2 regions of the Sphaerimonospora mesophila genome follow, and region 2 is predicted to be linked to the other one. Evidence: riboswitches for the same ligand, from Rfam matches in the RefSeq annotation. Region 2 holds a riboswitch; the other holds the start of a gene.

Region 1 (10,826 bases), on a different contig from region 2:
CGGCGGCTCGGGCGTGGTCGTCCTGCCCTGCGGCGCGGGCAAGACGATCGTGGGGGCGGCGGCGATGGCCCATGCGCGGGCCACCACGCTCATCCTGGTCACCAACACGGTCTCGGCCCACCAGTGGAAGCAGGAGCTGATCAGGCGGACCTCGCTCACCGAGGACGAGATCGGCGAGTACACCGGGGCGAAGAAGGAGATCCGCCCGGTGACCATCGCCACCTATCAGGTGATGACGACCAGGCGGCAGGGCACGTACCGGCACCTCGAGCTGTTCGACGCCCGCGACTGGGGGCTGATCGTCTACGACGAGGTCCACCTGCTGCCCGCGCCGATCTTCCGCATGACGGCAGATCTCCAGGCGCGCCGACGGGTCGGCCTGACCGCCACCCTGGTGCGCGAGGACGGCCGCGAGGGCGACGTCTTCTCGCTCATCGGCCCCAAGCGGTACGACGCGCCGTGGAAGGAGATGGAGAACCAGGGCTGGATCGCACCGGCCGAGTGCGTCGAGGTGCGCGTCACGCTGAGCGACGAGGAACGGCTGGCGTACGCGATGACCGAGGCCGACGAACGCTACCGGTTCTGCGCGACCACGCCCTCGAAGCTCCGGGTGGCCGAGGCGCTGGTACGGCGGCACGCGGACGAGCAGGTGCTGGTCATCGGGCAGTACATCGACCAGCTCGACGAGCTGGGCGAGCACCTCGACGCGCCGGTGATCAAGGGCGAGACCCGGGTCAGGGAGCGGGAGCGGCTGTTCCAGGCGTTCCGCGACAAGGAGATCCCGGTGCTGGTGGTGTCCAAGGTCGCCAACTTCTCCATCGACCTGCCGGAGGCGGCCGTGGCCATTCAGGTCTCCGGCACCTTCGGCTCACGTCAGGAAGAGGCGCAGCGGCTCGGCCGCGTGCTGCGGCCGAAGGCCGACGGCGGCGGCGCGCGCTTCTACTCGATCGTCAGCCGCGACACGGTCGATCAGGACTTCGCCGCCCACCGGCAGCGCTTCCTCGCCGAGCAGGGCTACGCGTACCACATCATCGACGCGGACGACGTCGGCGAGGAGAAGCAGGCGAAGTGACCGCTCGTCACGTCCGGCGCCGAGCACGGTAGGCGCTGGCCTTGGCCCGGTTCTGACACGACAGATCGCAGAAGCGGCGCGAGGCGTTGCGCGTGGTGTCGAAGAAGACCAGGGAGCACGTCGCGGCCTGGCACACGCCGAGCCGCGCTCCCTGACCGACCCCGATGACCATGGCCAGCGCGGTTCCCATATCGGCGGCCCAGGCGTCCACGAGCGTCGCATCCGGCCGGTGAAAGGCCAGCCGGAGCGGCTTTCCCGGGTCGCCGTGCAGGGTGGGGACTGCGCCGTGCCGCCTCAGGAGGTCGTTGAGCCGTGCGGCGGCCTCGGGCAGGCAGTCCCCCGCGCCGTACAACAGGCGCACCTCGGCGGCGACCTCCGCGAGCCGGTCGGCGTCGGCCGGCGTGAGCCCACTCGGAGGGCGCCCGGCGGCGGAGAGGCCGCTGTGGATCGCGGCCAGCCGTTCGCCCCCGGTCAGGGGCGGTGTGACAGGACGGCCGTGCGCCGAATCGGCGGCCAGGACGTTCACCAGGAGAACGGCGAGTTCCACCCTGCTCGCGACATAACTGTCTATCTCGGGTTGACCAGTGATGCGCCACGGTTCTATCGTCACTGTCGTATCTTAACTAGACAGTGAGGCTTGAGGGATGTACGCACGCCTGGCCCGCACCATGTGGCATCAAATCGAGCCGGTCCACGCCGCGCTCTACTACAGCCCCGAGGCATTCGAGGAGGCCGCTGCGCTCGGCTACGACGTCACGACGCGCTGGCCGAGCTATTTCGCCTGGCGCACCGCGCCGCTGGGTGCGGCGGGGCCCACGCTGACGGGCGCCACCTACTACAGCTTCAGCCCGAGCATGATCGCCGAGTACGTGCCGGGCATCTGGAAGACCGCGACGCCCGCACAGGTGCTCGACGCCCGGCTGCGGGCGATGGACCGCACGTTGCGCGGACTCCTCGGCGACGGGGTGGGCGCCGGAATCAAGGAGGCGGCCCAGCTGGCGATCAGGGCGGCGGAGAGCGTGGACGTCGCCCACCGGCCGCTCGCCGCGGCCAACCTCGATCTCCCCTGGCCGGGGGAACCGCACCTCGCGCTGTGGCAGGCGTACACGGTGCTGCGCGAACACCGCGGCGACGGGCATCTGACAGCCCTGCACGCCGCCGGCCTCGACGCCTGCGAGGCCCTGGTCTCCTTCGCCGCCGTCGGGGCGGCCCCTGCCGAGAACTTCGCCGGCCGCGGCTGGAGTGACGAGGAATGGGCCGCCGCGCGGGAACGGCTCGTCGGACGCGGCCTGATCGACGGCGAGGGGACGGCCACCCCCACGGGGCGCGCGCTGCGCGACCAGGTAGAGCGCATGACCGACGAGCTGGCGGTGGGCCCGTGGCGGGCGCTCGGCGAGGCGGGGGCCGAGCAGCTGGCCGAGCTCAACCGGCCGCTGCTCGGGGCCGTGTTCGAGTCGGGCCTTCTGCCCACCGTCACCACACTCGGCATCGGCAAGATCCAAGCCCCCGAGTGAGACTCGAACGGCTCACCTGTCCGGTGGGTCTTCTCGACCTAGGTCGTGTTTCACAGGTCATGCCCTTTTCGACACTCCCTAGGTCCAGGAGATCCCAGCGGTTCGGGCCACGCTTCTCACCTCCTCACACAGACGCCCACTATCCCGACAAATCACCAAATATCGCCCCGTCGAGGCGACGGGCGACCGGTCGGGTGAGGCACCAGCGCGTCTGATACCCACGCCGGGAAGCGGCGACACACACGGAAAAAACATTTCAGATCACGGGCCCACAGCCGATAAGCTCGTAGCTTTCCCTGCGTTCCGGAGGAGCTTTCGCGTGCCCGTAGACATGCCCGCAGACGTGCTCGACGCCGAACGTGCCCATCTCGCGGCCGCGCGCGCCGCATTGCGGGCGATGCGCGAGCACGCTCGCTCCCTCTCGGCGGACGCCGCCGGCGACTGGGTCTCCCGGGAGATCCTCCAGGGCCTGCTCGACCAGCGGGTCGCCGCCCTGGCCGATCAACCGGACGCCCCGCTCTTCTTCGGCCGCCTGGACCGCTCCGCCGACGACGACCTGCCCGGCACGATCTACGTCGGGCGGCGGCACGTGCACGACGACCGCAGCCGCCCCCTCGTGATCGACTGGCGGGCGCCGGTCTCCCGCGCGTTCTACCAGGCCGGCCCCGCCGACCCGATGGGCGTCGCGCTCCGCCGCCGGTTCGGCTACCAGGGCGGCGAGCTCACGGCGTACGAGGACGAGCCGCTCGGCGACGGACGGCCCGGGCGCCTACCCGCGGGTCCGCCGCCCGAGCAGAGCTCACTGCTGCTACGGGAGATCGAGCGGCCGCGCAGCGGGCCGATGCGCGACATCGTCGCGACCATCCAGCCCGACCAGGACGAGATCGTCCGCGCCGACCTCGGCGTCACGGTCTGCGTCCAGGGCGCCCCCGGCACCGGGAAGACCGCCGTGGGGCTGCACCGGGCCGCCTACCTCCTGTTCACCCACCGGGAGCGGCTCACCCGATCCGGTGTGATGGTCGTGGGCCCCAACCGGGCCTTCCTCTCCTACATCTCCTCCGTGCTGCCCGCGCTCGGCGAGGTGCGGGTCGACCAGACGACCGTGACCGGCATGCTCGGCGGCCACGCCCATCCGGAGGACCCCGCCGTGTCAGCGGTCAAGGGCGACGGACGGATGGCCGCCGTCCTGGAACGGGCGCTGTGGCTCCACGTCGGCAAGCCCGAGGAGGGGCTGCTGGTCACCAAGGGCGCCAACCGCTACCGGGTGCCCGAGCACGAGGTGCGCGAGATGGTCGCCGCGCTACGCGGCACGACCAGGTACGGCCCCGGCCGCACGATCCTCGCCCAGCGGCTCGCCCACTCCGTGCTCGTGCAGATGGAACGCCGCGGCGAGTCGCCGGACGACCGGGTGCAGGACGCGGTGGCGCGGTCGAAGCCGGTGAAGGCCATCCTCGACCAGGTGTGGCCGAAGCTCACCGCCGAGCAGGTGCTCTTCCGGCTGCTGTCGGACGCCGAGTTCCTGGCCAGGGCGGCCAAGACCGATCTGTCGGCGGAGGAGCGGGAGCTGATCTCGTGGCGCAAGCCGTACCGGACGCATCGCTCGGCCAAATGGTCGGCGGCCGACGCCGCCCTGCTGGACGAGCTGAACGACCTCATCGAGCGGACGCCCTCGCACGGCCACCTGGTCATCGACGAGGCCCAGGACCTGTCCGCCATGCAGTTGCGCGCGCTCGGGCGGCGGTGCCGTACGGGCTCGGCGACGATCCTGGGTGACCTCGCGCAGGGCACCACGCCCTGGTCGGCGACGTCATGGAAGACCGTGCTCGACCATCTCGGCCAGCCCGACGGGGAGGTCACCGAGCTCACCGTCGGTTTCCGCGTGCCACGCGAGGTCCTCGACTTCGCCGCCAGGCTGCTCCCCTCGGTCGCGCCGGACCTGGCCGCCCCGCGGTCGCTGCGCCCCGGCGCGGGCTCCCTGACCGTACGGCACGTGCCCGACGCCGTCGCCGCCGTGCCCGAGGTCGTACGAGAGGCCCTCGGCCGGGAGGGCTCCATCGGCGTCATCGTGCCCGACTCCGCAGTGCCCGCCGTCTCGGCTGCCCTCGACGGCGCCGCCGAACTCGTCGGCGGCGAGGCTCCGGCGGGCGACTCGGCGGCCGAGGACCGGGTGCTCATCGTCCCCGCCACGCTCGCCAAGGGTCTCGAGTACGACCACGTCGTCCTGGTGGAGCCCGCCGACATCGTGGCGGCGGAAGACCGCGGTCTGGCCCGCCTCTACGTGGTGCTCACCCGTGCCGTCACCTCACTGACGGTCCTCCACGCCGAACCCCTCCCCGCCCAGCTCACAAGCTGACCCGGCGGAAACGGAAGGGGCGGCTTCCGGGTGACCGGGAAACGGAAGGGGCGGCTCCCGGGTGACCGGGAATCCGCCCCTTCTCGTGGCTCTGGCAAGGAGAGCGGGAGGACTAGAAGTCCATGTCGCCGCCGCCACCGGGCATGGCCGGGGCCTTCTCCTTCTCGGGCTTCTCGGCGATGACGGCCTCGGTGGTGAGGAACAGCGCCGCGATGGACGCCGCGTTCTGCAGTGCGGAACGCGTCACCTTGGCCGGGTCGATGATGCCCGACTCGAACATGTTCACGTACTCGCCGGTGGCCGCGTTGAGGCCCTCGCCCGCGGGAAGGTTGCGGACCTTCTCCACCACGACGCCGCCCTCGAGGCCGGCGTTGACGGCGATCTGCTTCAGCGGCTCCTCCAGCGCCTTGCGGACGATCGCGGCACCGGTCGCCTCGTCGCCACCCAGCTCCAGCTTGTCGAAGGCCTTGGCGCCCGCCTGCAGCAGCGCCACGCCACCACCGGGGACGATGCCCTCCTCGACGGCGGCCTTCGCGTTGCGGACGGCGTCCTCGATGCGGTGCTTGCGCTCCTTCAGCTCGACCTCGGTGGCCGCGCCGGCCTTGATGACGGCGACGCCGCCGGCCAGCTTGGCGAGGCGCTCCTGGAGCTTCTCGCGGTCGTAGTCGGAGTCGGTCCGCTCGATCTCGGCGCGGATCTCGTTCACCCGGCCGGAGATCTGCTCGGGGTCGCCGGCACCGTCGACGATGGTGGTCTCGTCCTTGGTGATGACGACCTTGCGGGCGCGGCCGAGCAGGTCGAGGGTCGCGTTCTCGAGCTTGAGGCCGACCTCCTCGGAGATGACCTGGCCACCGGTGAGGATGGCGATGTCGCCCAGCATGGCCTTGCGACGGTCACCGAAGCCGGGGGCCTTGACGGCAACGGACTTGAACAGACCGCGGATCTTGTTGACGACCAGGGTCGCCAGGGCCTCGCCCTCGACGTCCTCGGCGATGATGACCAGCGGCTTGCCCGACTGGACGACCTTGTCCAGCAGCGGGAGCAGGTCCTTGTTGGCGGAGACCTTCGAGTTGACGATGAGGATGTAGGGGTCCTCGAAGACCGCCTCCATGCGCTCGGGGTCGGTCACGAAGTAGCCGGAGACGTAACCCTTGTCGAAGCGCATGCCCTCGGTGAGCTCCAGCTCCAGGCCGAAGGTGTTGCTCTCCTCGACGGTGATGACGCCTTCCTTGCCGACCTTGTCCATCGCCTCGGCGATGAGCGAGCCGATCTCGGGGTCGGCGGCGGAGATGGAGGCGGTGGAGGCGATCTGCTCCTTGGTCTCCACGTCCTTGGCCAGCTTGGAGAGCTCCTCGCTGACGCGCTCGACGGCGGCCTCGATGCCCTTCTTCAGGCCCATCGGGTTGGCGCCCGCCGCCACGTTGCGCAGACCCTCACGTACCAGCGCCTGGGCGAGCACGGTGGCGGTGGTCGTGCCGTCACCGGCGACGTCGTCGGTCTTCTTGGCGACTTCCTTGACCAGCTCGGCGCCGATCTTCTCCCACGGGTCCTCGAGCTCGATCTCCTTGGCGATCGAGACACCGTCGTTGGTGATCGTGGGGGCGCCCCACTTCTTCTCCAGCACGACATTGCGGCCACGGGGGCCGAGGGTCACCTTGACGGCGTCGGCGAGCTGGTTCATACCGCGCTCGAGACCGCGCCGGGCGTCCTCGTCAAACGCGATCATCTTGGCTGCCATAAGGCTAGACCTCCCAGTAGCAGGGTGGCTTCACTGGACCGAGCCGACGCCCGCGACGGCATGGGCCCGCTCTCCCTTCGGGGACCCCATCGCCTCGATCCTGGTTGTTGTCACTCTCGACCTGAGAGTGCCAACCATGTGTTTAGCACTCTACCCTTGTGAGTGCAAGCGCAAGCCAAGTTGCATCTCGGGGCATATCAAGCCCTCTGACCAGCGAAGATTCCGTTGACACACCCCTGTCAGGGCCACGATGGAATGACGAAGGCCCGGCCTCGCCGATGGCGAACCGGGCCTTGCGATGGTCGAGCGACAAGGGCGTGTCCGGCAGGCGCCGTCCGTGCTCCGCCGGACACCCCCGAGATCAGACGGCCCGGACGGCTTCCGCCTGCGGGCCCTTCTGGCCCTGCGTGATGTCGAACTCCACCCGCTGCCCCTGCTCAAGCGACTTGTAGCCGTCCATCAGGATCGCCGAGTAATGAACGAACACGTCCTTGCCACCGTCTACCGCGATGAAGCCGTAGCCCTTGTCCGCGTTAAACCATTTGACGGTGCCCTGCGCCACTTTCCGACTCCTCTTGCTGGGCTGGGGACCACACCCAAGAAGCCCCCGGTTTTGTCGATCGTCCTCGACCATACCTGCGTCAAGGCATCGGACAACAGAGTCAATGCGCAAACTACTACTAGGCGTTCGCTCAAAGCAGGATCAGCGAATATTCACTTTAGTCGTCGATAGTTGATAATTGCACTATTTGATGGACATGGCACGACCTGGACCATGACAAACCCCCAGGTCAGCGGCTTTTCAGTGTGAGCAGACTCAGCCGCCGGCGACGGCCGGGATCACCGAGATCTGCACGCCATCCGGCGTGGGGGTGTCCAGACCCTGGGCGAATCGGACATCCTCTTCTCCGACATAGACGTTGACAAAACGCCGTATTTTGCCCGTTTCGTCCAGGATTCGGCCGCCGATGCCCGGATAGTCCGCATCCAGCTTCTGCAGGACGTCGCGGAGCGTCGCGCCTTCTCCGGACACCTCCGCGACTCCATTCGTATACGTGCGCAGAATCGTCGGAATCCGCACAGAAACGCTCATCTTTCACTCTCTTTCGTTGCGTGGGCGGAAACGCGTTCAGTTGGCAAAAGCCGTACGGAATGCCTCGAGCGACGGCCGGATGACCGCGGCCGGACGGGCGTGCTCGGCGATCGCGTCGAGCGTCTTCAGCCCGTCGCCGGTGTTCAGCACGACGGTCTCGGCCCCCGGGTCGAGCCGGCCCTCCCGCGCCAGCTTTCGCAGCACGCCGACGGTCACACCGCCCGCCGTCTCGGCGAAGACACCCTCGGTCCGCGCCAGCAGGCGGATGGCCTCGACCACCTCGCGGTCGTCGACGTCCTCCACCGCGCCGCCCGTACGCCGGGCGATGTCCAGCACGTACGGCCCGTCCGCCGGGTTGCCGATCGCCAGCGACTTGGCGATCGTGTCCGGCTTGACCGGCTGCACCACATCGTGCCCGGCCTTGAACGCCCGCGAGACCGGCGAGCAGCCCTCCGCCTGCGCACCGAAGATCCGGTACGGACGGTCCTCCACCAGGCCGAGCTTGATCAGCTCGCGGAATCCCTTGTCCACCTTGGTGAGCTGCGATCCGGAGGCCACCGGGATGACGATCTGCTCGGGCAGCCGCCAGCCGAGCTGCTCGGCGATCTCGTACGCCAGTGTCTTCGACCCCTCCGCGTAGTAGGGCCGGAGGTTGACGTTGACGAAGCCCCACTTCTCGCCGAGCTCGTCGCCGATCAGCTCAGAGCAGAAGCGGTTGACCTCGTCGTAGGTGCCGTCGATGCCGACGAGGCGGCCGCCGTAGGCCGCGGCCATCGTGACCTTGGCCGCCTCCAGGTCGGCGGGGATGAACACGCACGAGTCGAGCCCGGCGCGTGCGGCGGCGGCGCCCACGGCGCCGGCGAGGTTTCCGGTGGAGGAGCAGGAGAGCGTGTGGAAGCCGAAGGTCCTGGCGGCCTCCAGGGCGATCGCCACGACCCGGTCCTTGAAGGAGTGGGTCGGGTTACCCGAGTCGTCCTTGACGTACAGCGAGCGGAATCCCAGCTCGGCCGCGAGCCGGTCCGCCTTGACCAGCCTGGTCCACCCGGGCCGGATGTTCGGCTTGGCGGTCACATCCGGGGGGACCGGAAGGAGCGCCCGGTAACGCCAGATGTCGGTCGGCCCCGACTCGATGTCCGCGCGGCGGACATCGCCGAAGTCGTACGTCACCTCGAGCGGGCCGAAACACTCGGCACAGGCGAAGATCGGGCCCAGATCGTAGACGGCGCCGCATTCGCGACAGGACAGCCCGGTGGCGGGGCCGAACTCGGCGCTGGACAGAGAACCTGGCCGGGGGACATCAGTGTGCGCCATGAAGCGAGGCCTTTCCCTCATCTTCGCTCGCGACCACCCTGGCCACGAGCCCGGAATTGGCACCTGTCCCGGCCGGGCCTCGTGGGCACGAGTTCGGTCGCGGGAGGGTTGCCGGGGCTTCGCAGGGCCGGTCCCTCCACCCCTCTGGATGAGCATGTTCAGTTGTGGGACGTCCGGATCCATCCGGGTTACGTCCGCTAGCACTTTACCCCGGCAGCACCTCCATCCAATCCCGCGTCTCACCTGACGAGACAGATCATCCCACTAGATGTCCGCCGGTCCCGGTCACGCGTACGCGTCACCGAGCGCCGACTGCACGTATCTGCGGGCCTGGTGGATCCGCGACTTGACGGTGCCGAGCGGAATGCCGAGCTGCTCGGCGACCTCCGCGTAGTCGAGCTGGCAGATGTCGCGCAGCACCAGCGCCTGGGCGAGATCGGGCTTGTCCGCCTCCAGCGACTCCATGGCGTCGAGCAGATCGAGCCGTGATCCCGCGATCACGCTGACGCGCCGGGGATCGGGGCGCTGCTCGGGCAGTTCCTCCGCCTCCTCGGCCGCCCGCCGCTTCAGGGAACGGTAGGTGGTCCGCGTGCAGTTGACGGTCACGATGTGCAGCCAGGTGCTGAACTTGGCCCGGCCCTCGAACCTGCCGATGTTGCGCGCCACGGCGAGCAGCGTGTCCTGAGCCGCCTCCTCGGCGTCCTGGCGATAGGGTAGAAGTCGCTCGCAGTGCCGCAACACGTCGGGCTCGATCCGGCGGAGCAGCTCGCCGAGCGCCCGATGGTCGCCCCCGGCGGCCGACCTGGCCAGGTCCTCAGTTGTCTCGTCCATTGCCATTGCCGTCTTCAACCCTCCTTTTGACATCCTATTGAGTCATGAGCAGCCAGGTTCTGATCGCTTCCAACCGGGGGCCGGTGTCCTTCACCATGGCGGACGACGGCGCGCTCACCATGCGCAGAGGCGGGGGCGGCCTGGTCTCCGGACTGTCCGAGGTGGCCAGGGACACCGACCTGCTCTGGGTCTGCGCCGCCCTTTCCCACGGCGATCGCGGTGCCGTACGGCTCGCGCCGGGCGGCCGGCTCGACCGGGCGTTCGACGCCGGACCGGTGCGGATGCTCGACATCCCGCCGACGGTCTTCCATCGCGCCTACAACGCGGTGGCCAACTCGACCCTCTGGTTCGTCCACCACCTGCTCTACAACACGCCGGTCACGCCACAGTTCGGCATGCGCTTCCGGCGTGAGTGGGAGTCCTACCGGGACTACAACGGCGCGTTCGCGCTCGCGCTCGCGGAAGAGGCCGGCCCGGGAGCCCGGGTGATGATCCAGGACTACCATCTGACGCTGACCCCGGCGATGCTCCGCGTCGAGCGGCCCGACCTGCGGATCGCCCACTTCTCGCACACGCCGTGGGCGCCGCCGGAATACTTCTCGCTGCTTCCCGACGACGTCGCCGTGGAGGTGCTGTCGGGGATCCTCGGCGCCGACCACGCGGGCTTCCTCACCGCCCGGTGGGCCGAGGCGTTCATGGACTGCTGCGCCGCCTTCCTCGGCGCCCGCGTCGATCGCGAGAGCCGTACGATCATCCATGACGGCCGGACCGTCCGCGTCGGCGTACATCCGCTCGGTGTGAACGGCGAGGCGCTGCTGGCACGTGCGGCCGAGCCGGACGTCGAGTCGAACATGGCCGCGATCAGGCACATGGTCGGCGACCGCAAGCTGATCGTACGGATCGACCGGACCGAG
Region 2 (10,826 bases):
AACAGCTTCTCCGCGCCCCGGTGCATGTAGCCGACGATCGGCTCGGCGGCGGCGATCCGCTCACCGTCGAGCGTGAGCCGCAGCCGCAGCACCCCGTGCGTGGACGGGTGCTGCGGGCCGATGTTGAGGACCATGTCCTCGGTGGCCAGCTCCTTCGGCTGGACGGCGGCCGCGCCCGAGCCGATCCCGACCACGCGCTCCCGCCGCATGCCCTCCTCGGTCATACCGTCCATGCTCCCACGCTCGTACGGCACCGCGAAGTGCACCGCGAAGTGCGCGGCGAAGTGCACGGCGAAGAGCACGGCGAAGAGCGCGGCGAAGAGCACGGCATGGAGGCCGGGTCAGCCCATGGCGTCACAGCGCCGCTTCATTGGGCAGGTAGACGGCATGTCCGTCCTTGCGCGCCCGGCGGGCGGCCGGGAGCCGCGGCGCGGTGGCGGCCGGCAGCAGGGCGGTGGCCTGCTCCCAGGGGAAGAATCCCGCGTCGTCCAGTTCCTCCTCCTGTAGCAGCAGCGGCGTGCCATCGGCGATCGTGCCGCCGTCGAACAGGAAGTTGACCATCGACCGCGGCCGGTCGCCGAGCGGCGGCGCCCAGTCGAGCACGAGCAGCGCGCCCGCCTCGACCCGGAGGCCGAGCTCCTCGTGGACCTCGCGGCGGGCGCCGTCGTGGGGTGACTCGCCCGCTTCGACGATGCCGCCGGGGATCGCCCAGCCCGGCCGGTAGTTGGGTTTCACCAGCAGGACGTGGTCGTGGACGTCGGTGAGCAGCAGACACGCCGAGGCGTACACCGTGGGCAGGGTGGCGAACCACTCCGGCGGCTCGAGATATGGCTTGCTCATTGGATCACGTTACCCGCCGGGTGACCGCGTGCGGCGACGGGCACGCGCGAGGCCGGCGAACCTTTCGGCGCCGGTCGCGGTAGTGAGGGTGTGGTTCACCCGAACCACTCTCCGACGAAGGGGAGGATCGGATGCGTCGGACCCCGAAGGTGAGCGTTTCGGCGCTCGTGATGTCGCTCGTGGTGATGCTTCCGGCGTGCGGCGGGCCGCAGGCCGTCTCGACGCCCTCGCCGCCGCCTTCGCCCACGCCGGATGGATCGCCGGTGGCGGAGCCGGTCAGTGTGCCGGTGACGGTGGGCGAGCCCGCGTCGGCGGTGGCCAAGGGGACGTGTCCGGTGACCAGGCCCGCCGACCGGCCCGTCGAGCCCCCCGGCGCGCTGGTGAGATGGCTGGAGGGAGAGGGCACGGCGGACGAAGCCGCCGAGTGGTACGGCGGGGGCGGCCTCTGGGTGCTTCCCGCCCAGGCGCGGCAGGCCTATCCGCGGCCCGAGGACGGCAAATGGGGGATCAAGTTGCCGTGGTGGCGTGACCGTGATGAGCGCCTGGAGATCCGCGCGGTCTCCCTGGACACGGGGGAGACCGTCGTCGGCGACGTGCCGGAAGGTTACTCGGTGCCCGGCCTCCAGGTCAGCGGGTTCGACTTCCCGAGACTCGGCTGCTGGCACATCACGGGAACTCTCGGCGCGACACAGGTGCGCTTCGTCACGAAGGTCGTACGAGCCCCCCGGGGGTGAAGTGAGCCCGCGGGCCGGCCGCCGCTCTCAGTCGTCTTCCACGGTGACGCCCAGGATGTGGGCGAACATCGGGGCGAGCTCCATCAGTTGGAGGCCGCTGATGGTCGCGCCGCGCAGCGCGTCGTACCCGTCGGAGAGGCCCAGGGAGGTGGCGCCCCGCAGGTCGACGTCGGCCATCTTCGCCTTGTCGAACCGCACCCTTTCCAGGGCGGAACCGGGGAACGCGACGCCCGTCAACGTGGCGCCCGCGAAGTCCACGTCGCGCAGCGTGCACTCCACGAACACCACCTCCCGCAGCTCGGCGGCCCGGAAATTGACCGAGTCGAGCTTGCATCGGTGGAAGGTCACCCGGTTCAGCTCCGCGCCGGGCATCGCCGTACCGGCCGCAGCGCTCGTGATGATCTCGGCGTCCGCCCATGTGCTCTCCGTGAGATCGGCGCCCACCCAGCGCGCGGTGTGCAGCCACACGTCGGTGAAGCGGGCACGCCGGAAGCGGCCGCCGACGAACGTCACCGACGTGAACGCCGACTCGATGAATCTGGCGGCGCCGGCGTCCTCGTCCTCGAACTCCTGCCCGTCGAACAGGAGCGTGTCGTAGTCGCCGTTGCCGACCAATCTGCCGTCGAACGGCTCGAGATGATCCGCGTACGGCAGCGCGGCGAGCTCGCGGGGCTGCTCATAGGTGTGTCCACGGCGTTTCGGCATCACCCCAACGTAGTGGGCGCCTCCGACAGAACATCGCCTCATGCGCCCCGGGCATGATCCGTCAGATGCGTCTGAGTGCCTCGATGAGACGGTCGACGTGCTCCTCGGTGGAGCCGATGCCGATCGACGCCCGGATCGCTCCGGTCGTGCCGTCCGCGCACCCGCCGTCCTCGGCGACATCGCCCGATGTCGAGAGGAGGTGCCGGACGAACGGGTGAGCGCAGAACTTGCCGTCTCTGACACCGATGCCGTGCTCGGCCGAGAGCGTCTCGGCCACCTCCCTGGCCGTGTGACCGGCCACCGTGAACGACACGATGCCGACGCGCGGGTGGTCGGGCCCCCACAGCGACAGCTCCCGCACCCCCTCGATCGTGGCCAGGCCGGCGCGCAGGCGGGCGAGCAGCCGCTTCTCCTCCCGGACGAGAGACCTCCAGCCGGTGGCGCGCAGCGCGTCGCAGGCGGCCGCGAGCGCGATCGCGCCCAGCACGTTGGGGGTGCCCGCCTCGTGCCTGGCCTCGGGGTCGTCGCTCCATTCCGCGTGGCCGGCGGAGCCGGCGGAATCGGCGGCTTCGGACACGGCGCCGACGGCGCGCACGGCGCCGCCGCCCCGCAGGTAGGGCTCGGCCCGGGCGAGCCAGTCGGGCCGGCCGATCAGCACCCCGGCGCCGAACGGCGCGTAGAGCTTGTGCCCGGAGAACGCGACGTAGTCGAGGCCGAGCGCGGTGAGGTTGAGCGCCCGGTGCGGGACGAGCTGGGCGGCGTCGACCGCGATGCGCGCGCCGTGCCGGTGGGCGATGTGCGCCAGTCCCGCGATCGGCCACAGCTCGCCGGTGACGTTGGAGGCCGCGGTGACGACCAGCAGCGCGGGGCCCTCGATCGACGCGAGCGCCTCGTCGGCCGCCCGCACCGCCTCTCCCGGGAACGCGGGCGGCGCGAGCCGTACGGCACGGGGCCAGGGCAGCAGCGAGGCGTGGTGCTCGGAGTCGAACACCACCACCGTGGTGTCCTCGGGCAGGCAGCGGGCCAGCAGGTTCATCGCGTCGGTCGTGTTACGCGTGAAGATCAGCGCGTCGTCCTCCCGGGCCCCGGCGAAGGCCCGCACACTGTGTCTGGCCTGCTCATATCGGGCGGTGGTGAGCTGCGAGGCGTACCCCGCGCCGCGATGGACGCTCGAGTAGGCCGGGAGCGCGGCGGCGACGGCCGCGTTCACCGGCTCAAGACAGGGCGCGCTCGCCGCGTAGTCCAGGTTGGCGTACGGCACGAGCCTGCCGCCCTTGACCGGAACCCGCAGGTCGCCGCCGAGAACGGCCGGGATGGGGCGGGGACCGGAGGAGACCGGACCATGGGCGGCGACATCGGCGGCTGGGGTGATATCGGTGCTGATGACATCGACGGCGGCGGCATCGGTGGCGGGGGTGAGAGCGGCGGGGGTGAGAATACTGAGAACAGCGGACAACGCCAGGCCTCCTTGGGGTCGGGGACCCCGGCCATGGCGTCGTACGGCGGAGCCCGCGCTTGTCCGGCACACCTCGTGCCGGACCCGGTCCTCACCCGGGGCACCCCGCCGCGGACGCGAGGGTTGCCGGCCAGCGAGCCGGGGCTTGGCGCTGGCACTCATGACCTGAGTCGCACTATAACCCATCGGCCCGGCCTGTCACCATGAGCCCTCTCGCCCCCCTGAGCGCCGACGACCTGAGCGCCCACGACGTCCACCGGGATCAGACGTCTACTGGGATCGAGGGGGCGGAGCGGGAGGGAGCGAGGACCGCACGCGACAGCCCGCACCAGCGGGCTTCGCGGCGGACCGCGGCTTCCTCCCGGCGCAGCTCCCGGGCCCACCCGATGCGGCTCCCGGGCCCCAGCCGATTCGGTTCCCGAACCCCGGCTGATTCGGCTGCCGGGTCTGAGCTGATTCGGCTCCCGGGCCCTATCCGATTCGTGGTCACCGCTCTGCGAGACGAATGCCCTGATAGATGCGTATGGTGTGCATTGTGAAGTTTGATCCCTGGAATCCCGAGTTCATCGCTCACCCGTACGACGCCTATCGCGCCCTGCGCGAGAACGACCCGGTCAGCTTCTTCGAGCCGACGGGCCAGTGGCTGATCGCCCGCCATGCCGATGTGAACGCGCTGCTGCGCGACCGGCGGCTGGGCCGGTCCTACCTCCATCTCGGCACGCACGAGGAGTTCGGCAGGGAGCCGGAGCCGGAGTTCCAGGAGCCGTTCTGGCGGGTCATCCGCGCCGGGATGCTGGACGTCGAGCCACCGGTCCACACCCGGTTGCGGCGGTTGGTGTCCAAGGCGTTCACGCCCAGGATGGTCGAGTCGCTCCGCCCCCGGGTACGGAAGATCGCGACCGAGCTGACCGAGGGACTGGTCGAGCGCGGTGGCGGCGATCTGCTCGCCGAGGTGGCCGAGCCGCTGCCGGTTACCGTGATCGCGGAGATGCTCGGCGTGCCCGAGGCCGACCGGCACCTGCTGCGGCCGTGGTCGGCGGACATCTGCGGGATGTACGAGCTCAGCCCCTCGCCGGAGGTGCAGCACACGGCGGTGCGAGCGGCCGAGGAGTTCGCCGCCTATCTGCGCGATCTCGCGAGGACGCGCCGGGACCGGCCGGGCGACGACATGATCTCCGCGCTGGCCCAGGTCGTGGACGACGGGGACCGGCTCACCGAGGACGAGCTGATCGGCACCTGTGTGCTGCTGCTCAACGCCGGCCACGAGGCGACGGTCAACGCCACCGGAAGCGGCTGGTGGGCGCTGTTCCGCAACCCGGATGAGCTGGCGCGGCTGCGCGCCGACCCGGGTCTGATGCCGACGGCCGTCGAGGAACTGCTGCGCTGGGACACCCCGGCGCAGATGTTCGAGCGGTGGGTGCTGGAGGACATCGAGGTCGGCGGGGTGACGATCCCCCGCGGGGTCGAGGTGGCGCTGCTGTTCGGCTCGGCCAACCGCGACCCCGAGGCCTTCGCCGACCCGGATCGCCTCGACATCGGCCGAGCCGACAATCCGCACATCTCGTTCGGAGCCGGCATCCACTTCTGCCTCGGCGCGCCGCTCGCGCGGGTCGAGATGGCGGAGTCGTTCAGCGCACTCCTGCGGATGGCGCCCAGGCTGGAGCTTGCCGAGGAACCCGCATGGAAGCCCAACTACATCATCCGGGGCCTGGAGTCGCTCAAGGTCACCATTTGACCTGGGCGAGCCAGCCGAAGCCGCCGAGGCCGGCGGGATCGATCAGCTCGGCCTCCTCGGCCGCCCGTCCGAGCGCCCGGACATAGCCGACAGGATCGGCGGCGGCGAGTTCGATCGGCGGCCGGACGCCGGTGACGCCGAGATCGCGCAGCGCCTCTCGCTGGGTGGTCAGCGTCGTGGCCACGGCGCCGGCCCGCTCGCCCGCCGCCGCGCACGCGTCCAGCGCGACGTGCGCGGTGATGTCGCACGACCCGTCCGGCACGGCCGACGTCATCGAGCCGTTCCGGTAGGCCGTGAGGCTGCCGAGGGTTGGCCGGTCGTCGACGCGGTGGGCGTAGTCGACGGCGATCGCCGTGCCGCGCGCGAGCCGTACGATCACGGTGGCCCAGGCCTCGTCGCGCGGCCGGCCGATCTCCGCGCGCCGGCCGATGAGTCCCTCGCCGCGTAGCGGCTTCTCGGCACCCCCCAGCGGCTTGTCGGCGGCACCGCACAGCGGCCACCAGCGGTCGAGCCAGGCCAGATCCTCCGGACAGGGAGGCGGGCCGAGGCGTTCCGCGCCGGTCTCGGGGTCGACCAGCACCAGGCGCGGCCCCGACGGGGTGCGCTCGACGACGTCCACCGGGATGTTGTCCAGCCACTCGTTGGCGATGACCAGCCCTTCGACGCGTTCGGGTACGGCGTCCGCCCAGGCGATCCGCGTGTCCAGGCCGGGGGGACGCGGGGAGAGGTCGACGGCGGTGATCCGCAGCCGTTCCGCCAGTCCCGGCGGCGCGATCGTCAGTACGCGGGCGGGCAGCAGGCCGTCGCCGCTGCCGACGTCGACGAGATCGATCACCTCGGGGCGGCCGAGGGACTCGTCGACCCGCTCGACCAGCCGGAGCACGGCCCAGGCGAAGACCGCCGACACGTGCACCGAGGTCCGGAAATGCCGGTCGGGCCGTTCCCGTAGGTAGAAGCCGCCGTCCCCGTAGAGCGCGCGTTGCATGGCCGCGCGCCAGGTCAACCACACACGCCTCACGTTACCCAGGCCGTGGAAGATGACGAAAAGTAGTCACCTTCGTACTCGTGGCTCAACATAGTGCAGGGGGAAGTGGGACAAAATCGGACCATGGGTCAAGGCCGGGCAGCCCCGCACGGCTACGCTGGGCGGGGCGGAGGGGAGGCCTCATGGAGACAAGCGACCGCCCGGGACGGCTCGCCGTGGGAGTGCTCGGCGCGGGACGGGTCGGTTCGGTGCTGGGCGCCGCGCTCCGGCTCGCCGGACATCGGGTGGTGGCCGCGAGCGGGGTCTCCGACGCGTCCCGCCGGCAGGCGGCCGAGCGGCTCGGCGTGGAGTTGAGCAGGCCGGAGGAGGTGATCCGGCAGGCCGAGATCGTGCTGCTCACCGTGCCCGACGACGTGCTCCCCGAACTGGTCTCCGGTCTGGCCGCCACCGGCGCCGACCTGCGCGGCAAGCTGCTCGTCCACGCCAGCGGCGCGTACGGCCTGGCCGTGCTGGACCCGGCGGCCGAAGCGGGCGCGCTGCCCCTGGCGCTGCATCCGGTGATGACGTTCACCGGTCGCGACGACGATCTCACCAAGCTGAACGGATGCTCCTTCGGGGTGACCGCCCCGCTCGTGCTGCGCCCCGTGGCCGAGGCACTCGTGATCGAGATGGGGGGTGAGCCCGTCTGGATCGCGGAGTCCGATCGCGCCCTCTATCACGCCGCCCTGGCCAATGCCGCCAACCATATGGTCACGTTGATCGCCGAGTCGCAGGAGCTGCTTTCGAAGATCGGTGTCGAGCATCCCGGGCGGATGCTCGGCCCGCTGCTCGGCGCGGCGCTGGACAACGTGCTGCGCCTGGGCATCAGCGGGCTGACCGGGCCGGTGGTGCGCGGCGACGCGGGAACGGTGCGAAAACATGTCGACGCGCTCATCCTGGCCGCCCCCGAGGCCGCGGACGCCTATGTGGCCCTCGCTAGGCTCACCGCGGACCGGGCGCTGGCCGCCGGGCTGCTCAAGCCCGAGACGGCCGAGCGCCTCCTGGACGCGCTGGGAGGGAATGTATGGACTTGACCGTCGCGGGCACCCTGGCGGAACTCGCCGAGGCCATGAAGGCGAGGGAGCACGCCGGTGGCAGGGTCGCCCTGGTTCCCACGATGGGGGCGCTGCACGAGGGCCATCGGTCGCTGATCCGGCTGGCGCACGAGCATGCCGATCACGTGGTGGTGAGCGTTTTCGTCAATCCCCTACAGTTCGCCCCAGGTGAGGATTTTTCCCGATATCCCCGGACTTTCGAGGCGGACCTGGCGGCATGCGCCGAGGAGAACGTCTCGGTCGTCTTCGCACCGTCGGCCGACGATCTGTACCTGCCCGACCGACAGGTCGGCGTGTCCGCCGGGCACATGGGCACGATCGTCGAGGGCGCCTTCCGTCCGGACCACTTCGACGGCGTGCTGACCGTCGTGCTCAAGCTGTTCAACCTGGTCCGGCCGGATGTGGCGGTCTTCGGGCAGAAGGACGCCCAGCAACTCGCGCTCATCCGTCGGATGGTCGCCGACCTGAACGTGCCGGTCTCCGTCGTCGCCGGACCGACCCTGCGCGAACCCGACGGCCTCGCGCTGTCCAGCCGCAACCGCTATCTCTCCCCGGACGAGCGGACCACCGCCCTCGCCCTGTCGCGAGCGCTCCGCGAGGGCGCCACGTACGGCACGCCGAAGGAGGTCCTCCGCGCGGCCGGCGCCGTACTGGCCGAGGCGGCCCGGACGGAGCCGCCCCTCGTGCTCGACTACCTGGTGCTGGCCGATCCCGCCACGTTCACCGACGTCGGCGACGACCACCGGGGCGAGGCCGTGCTCGCGGTGGCGGCCAGGGTCGGCACCACACGCCTGATCGACAACGTCGTGATCCGGCTGTCCGGCTGATCGGAAAGCGGCTGATCGGAAAGCGGCTGATCGGAAAGCGGCCGATCGGAAAGCGGCCGATCGGAAAGCGGCCGATCGGAAAGCGACTGACCGGTGCGACTGATCGGAAGCGTCTGACCGGTGTGACTGACGGGAAAAGCGGCTTACCGGAAAGGCAAGCCGACCGGAGAAGCGGTCTGATCAGGAAAGTGGTCGTTTCGGGAAAGCGCGACTGATCGAAAGGGGCGGGGCGGGGACGCATCACCGCGATGGGGGCGTTATCGTCATACTGACGAAAGGGGAACCCCCGCATGGTGGCGATTCCGAGGAAGCTCACTGCCCCTGCTCCCGGATGGAGCGTGCACGCCGACGCGGTAGTCGTCGGGTCCGGCATCGCGGGCCTCACCGTGGCCCTCCGCTACACCGAGCTGACCCCCGCCGGACGAGTGCTCGTCGTCACCAAGGACGCGCTCTCCGCCGGGTCCACCCGATGGGCCCAGGGCGGCATCGCCGCGGTCCTCGACCCCGAGGACACCCCGGACGAGCATCTCAACGACACCCTCGTCGCCGGCGCCGGACTCTGCGACGAGGACGCCGTACGGATCCTCGTCACGGAGGGCCCCGACGCGCTCAAGCGGCTCATCGACCACGGCGCCCGATTCGATCGGGACACCGACGGGCAGCTTCAGCTGACCCGCGAGGGCGGACACCGGCGCAACCGCATCGTGCACGCGGGCGGCGACGCGACCGGCGCCGAGGTGCAGCGTGCGCTGGTCGAGGCCGTGCTGGCCGAGCCCAGGATCGAGGTCATCGAGCACGCGCTCGCCCTCGACGTGCTCCTCGACGCGGCCGGCCACGCGTGCGGGGTCACCCTCCATGTCATGGGCGAGGGCGCCGGAGACGGCGTGGGCGCGGTACGCGCCGGGGCCGTGATCCTGGCCAGCGGCGGCATGGGCCAGATCTACGCCGCGACCACGAACCCGCCCGTCTCCACCGGCGACGGCGTCGCGCTCGCCCTGAGAGCGGGCGCAGTGATACGCGACCTGGAGTTCGTGCAGTTCCACCCGACCGTGCTGTGGCTCGGCGAGGATTCGACCGGCCAGCAGCCGCTCGTCTCCGAGGCGGTCAGGGGCGAGGGCGCGGTGCTCGTGGACGCCGCGGGCGACCGGTTCATGCGCGACGTGCACGAGCTGGCCGATCTCGCGCCGCGCGACGTGGTCGCCAAGGCCATCACCAGGAAGATGCGGGAGACCGGCGCCGATCACGTCTACCTGGACGCCACGCACTTCGGCGAGGAGAAGTGGCGGGTCAGGTTCCCCACGATCCTGGCGGTCTGCCGCGAGCACGGCATCGATCCGGTCGAGCGGCCGATCCCGGTCGCGCCCGCCGCCCACTACGCGAGCGGCGGCGTGCGCACCGACCTGTCCGGCCGGACCAGCGTCCCCGGTTTGTACGCCTGCGGCGAGGTCGCCTGCACCGGCGTGCACGGCGCGAACCGGCTCGCCTCCAACTCCCTGCTCGAGGGGCTCGTCTTCGCCGAGCGCATCGCCTGCGAGCTCGCCGTACGGGACCTGTCGCCGGGCGAGCCCGTAGAGCATGACGATCGGCCGGAAGGGCTGGTCGATCCGCGCACCCGGCCGAGGCTCCAGAACCACATGAGCCGGGGGGCGGGCGTGCTGCGCAGCGCGCGAAGCCTCGCCGAGGTCGCCCGTGCCCTCGGGGACGCCAGGTGGACGCCCGTCGCGGTCGAGCCACGCACCGAGTCGTGGGAGGCGACCAACCTCATGACCGTGGCGTCCGCCCTGGTGGCCGCAGCCGCGGGACGCGAGGAGACCCGCGGCTCGCACTGGCGTGAGGACCATCCCGACCGCGACGACGACCGCTGGCGGTCGCACATCGACATCGTCCTGGGAGCGAAAGGACTGACCATGCGGTACGCGCCCCACACGGAGCAGCCCGAGCAGGCAGAGCAGGCAGAGCAGCCGGGGCGTACGGAACCGGAGGCCCCACTCGGGACCGAGCTGACCGGGCTCGGCATCGATCCCGACCGGCTGCGCGACCTCGTGCGCACCGCGCTGGCCGAAGACCTCGCGGGCGGACAGGACGTGACCTCGGCGGCCACCATCCCGGCCGGGCAGACGGCCGTGGCCGACGTGGTCGCACGCAAGGCGGGCGTGGTGGCCGGCCTGCCGATCGCCGAGGCCGTCTTCCGTCAGGCCACCGGGCCCGTGACGATCGAACGGCGCGTGGCCGACGGCGACCGGGTGGGGCCCGGCGACGTCCTCATGACGGTGCACGGCCCGGTGGCCGACCTGCTCACGCTGGAGCGGACCGTGCTGAACTTCCTCACCCACCTGTCCGGGATCGCCACCCTCACCCGGCGCTGGGTGGACGCCGTGGCCGGCACGGGGGCGCGGGTGCGCGACAGCCGCAAGACGCTGCCCGGTCTGCGTGCGCTGGAGAAGTACGCG

The links. A riboswitch is a leader RNA that binds a small molecule or an ion and turns the genes downstream of it on or off. The one in region 2 is predicted to bind S-adenosylmethionine.
Region 1: it holds a riboswitch for S-adenosylmethionine, as region 2 does, so the genes downstream of both, thrC (threonine synthase) here and AP234_RS26410 (aminotransferase class V-fold PLP-dependent enzyme) in region 2, are expected to answer to the same signal.

Annotation. Positions count from the first base shown of each region.
Region 1 is NZ_BCBX01000047.1:127,103-137,928, forward strand. It holds gene AP234_RS27960 (DNA repair helicase XPB) at 1-1,072, shown strand, start outside; gene AP234_RS27965 (CGNR zinc finger domain-containing protein) at 1,080-1,682, opposite strand; gene AP234_RS27970 (SCO6745 family protein) at 1,717-2,586, shown strand; gene AP234_RS27975 (AAA family ATPase) at 2,918-4,939, shown strand; gene groL (chaperonin GroEL) at 5,052-6,677, opposite strand; gene AP234_RS27985 (cold-shock protein) at 7,039-7,239, opposite strand; gene AP234_RS27990 (MoaD/ThiS family protein) at 7,495-7,770, opposite strand; gene thrC (threonine synthase) at 7,807-9,081, opposite strand; SAM riboswitch class I at 9,096-9,236, opposite strand; gene AP234_RS28000 (RNA polymerase sigma factor) at 9,367-9,918, opposite strand; gene AP234_RS28005 (trehalose-6-phosphate synthase) at 9,957-10,826, shown strand, end outside.
Region 2 is NZ_BCBX01000045.1:91,391-102,216, reverse strand. It holds gene AP234_RS26430 (NADH-quinone oxidoreductase subunit D) at 1-209, opposite strand, end outside; gene AP234_RS26425 (NUDIX domain-containing protein) at 355-840, opposite strand; gene AP234_RS26420 (hypothetical protein) at 972-1,574, shown strand; gene AP234_RS26415 (pentapeptide repeat-containing protein) at 1,602-2,279, opposite strand; gene AP234_RS26410 (aminotransferase class V-fold PLP-dependent enzyme) at 2,341-3,594, opposite strand; SAM riboswitch class IV at 3,786-3,901, opposite strand; gene AP234_RS26405 (cytochrome P450) at 4,271-5,470, shown strand; gene AP234_RS26400 (SAM-dependent methyltransferase) at 5,460-6,479, opposite strand; gene AP234_RS26395 (DUF2520 domain-containing protein) at 6,638-7,528, shown strand; gene panC (pantoate--beta-alanine ligase) at 7,519-8,376, shown strand; gene AP234_RS26385 (L-aspartate oxidase) at 8,667-10,826, shown strand, end outside.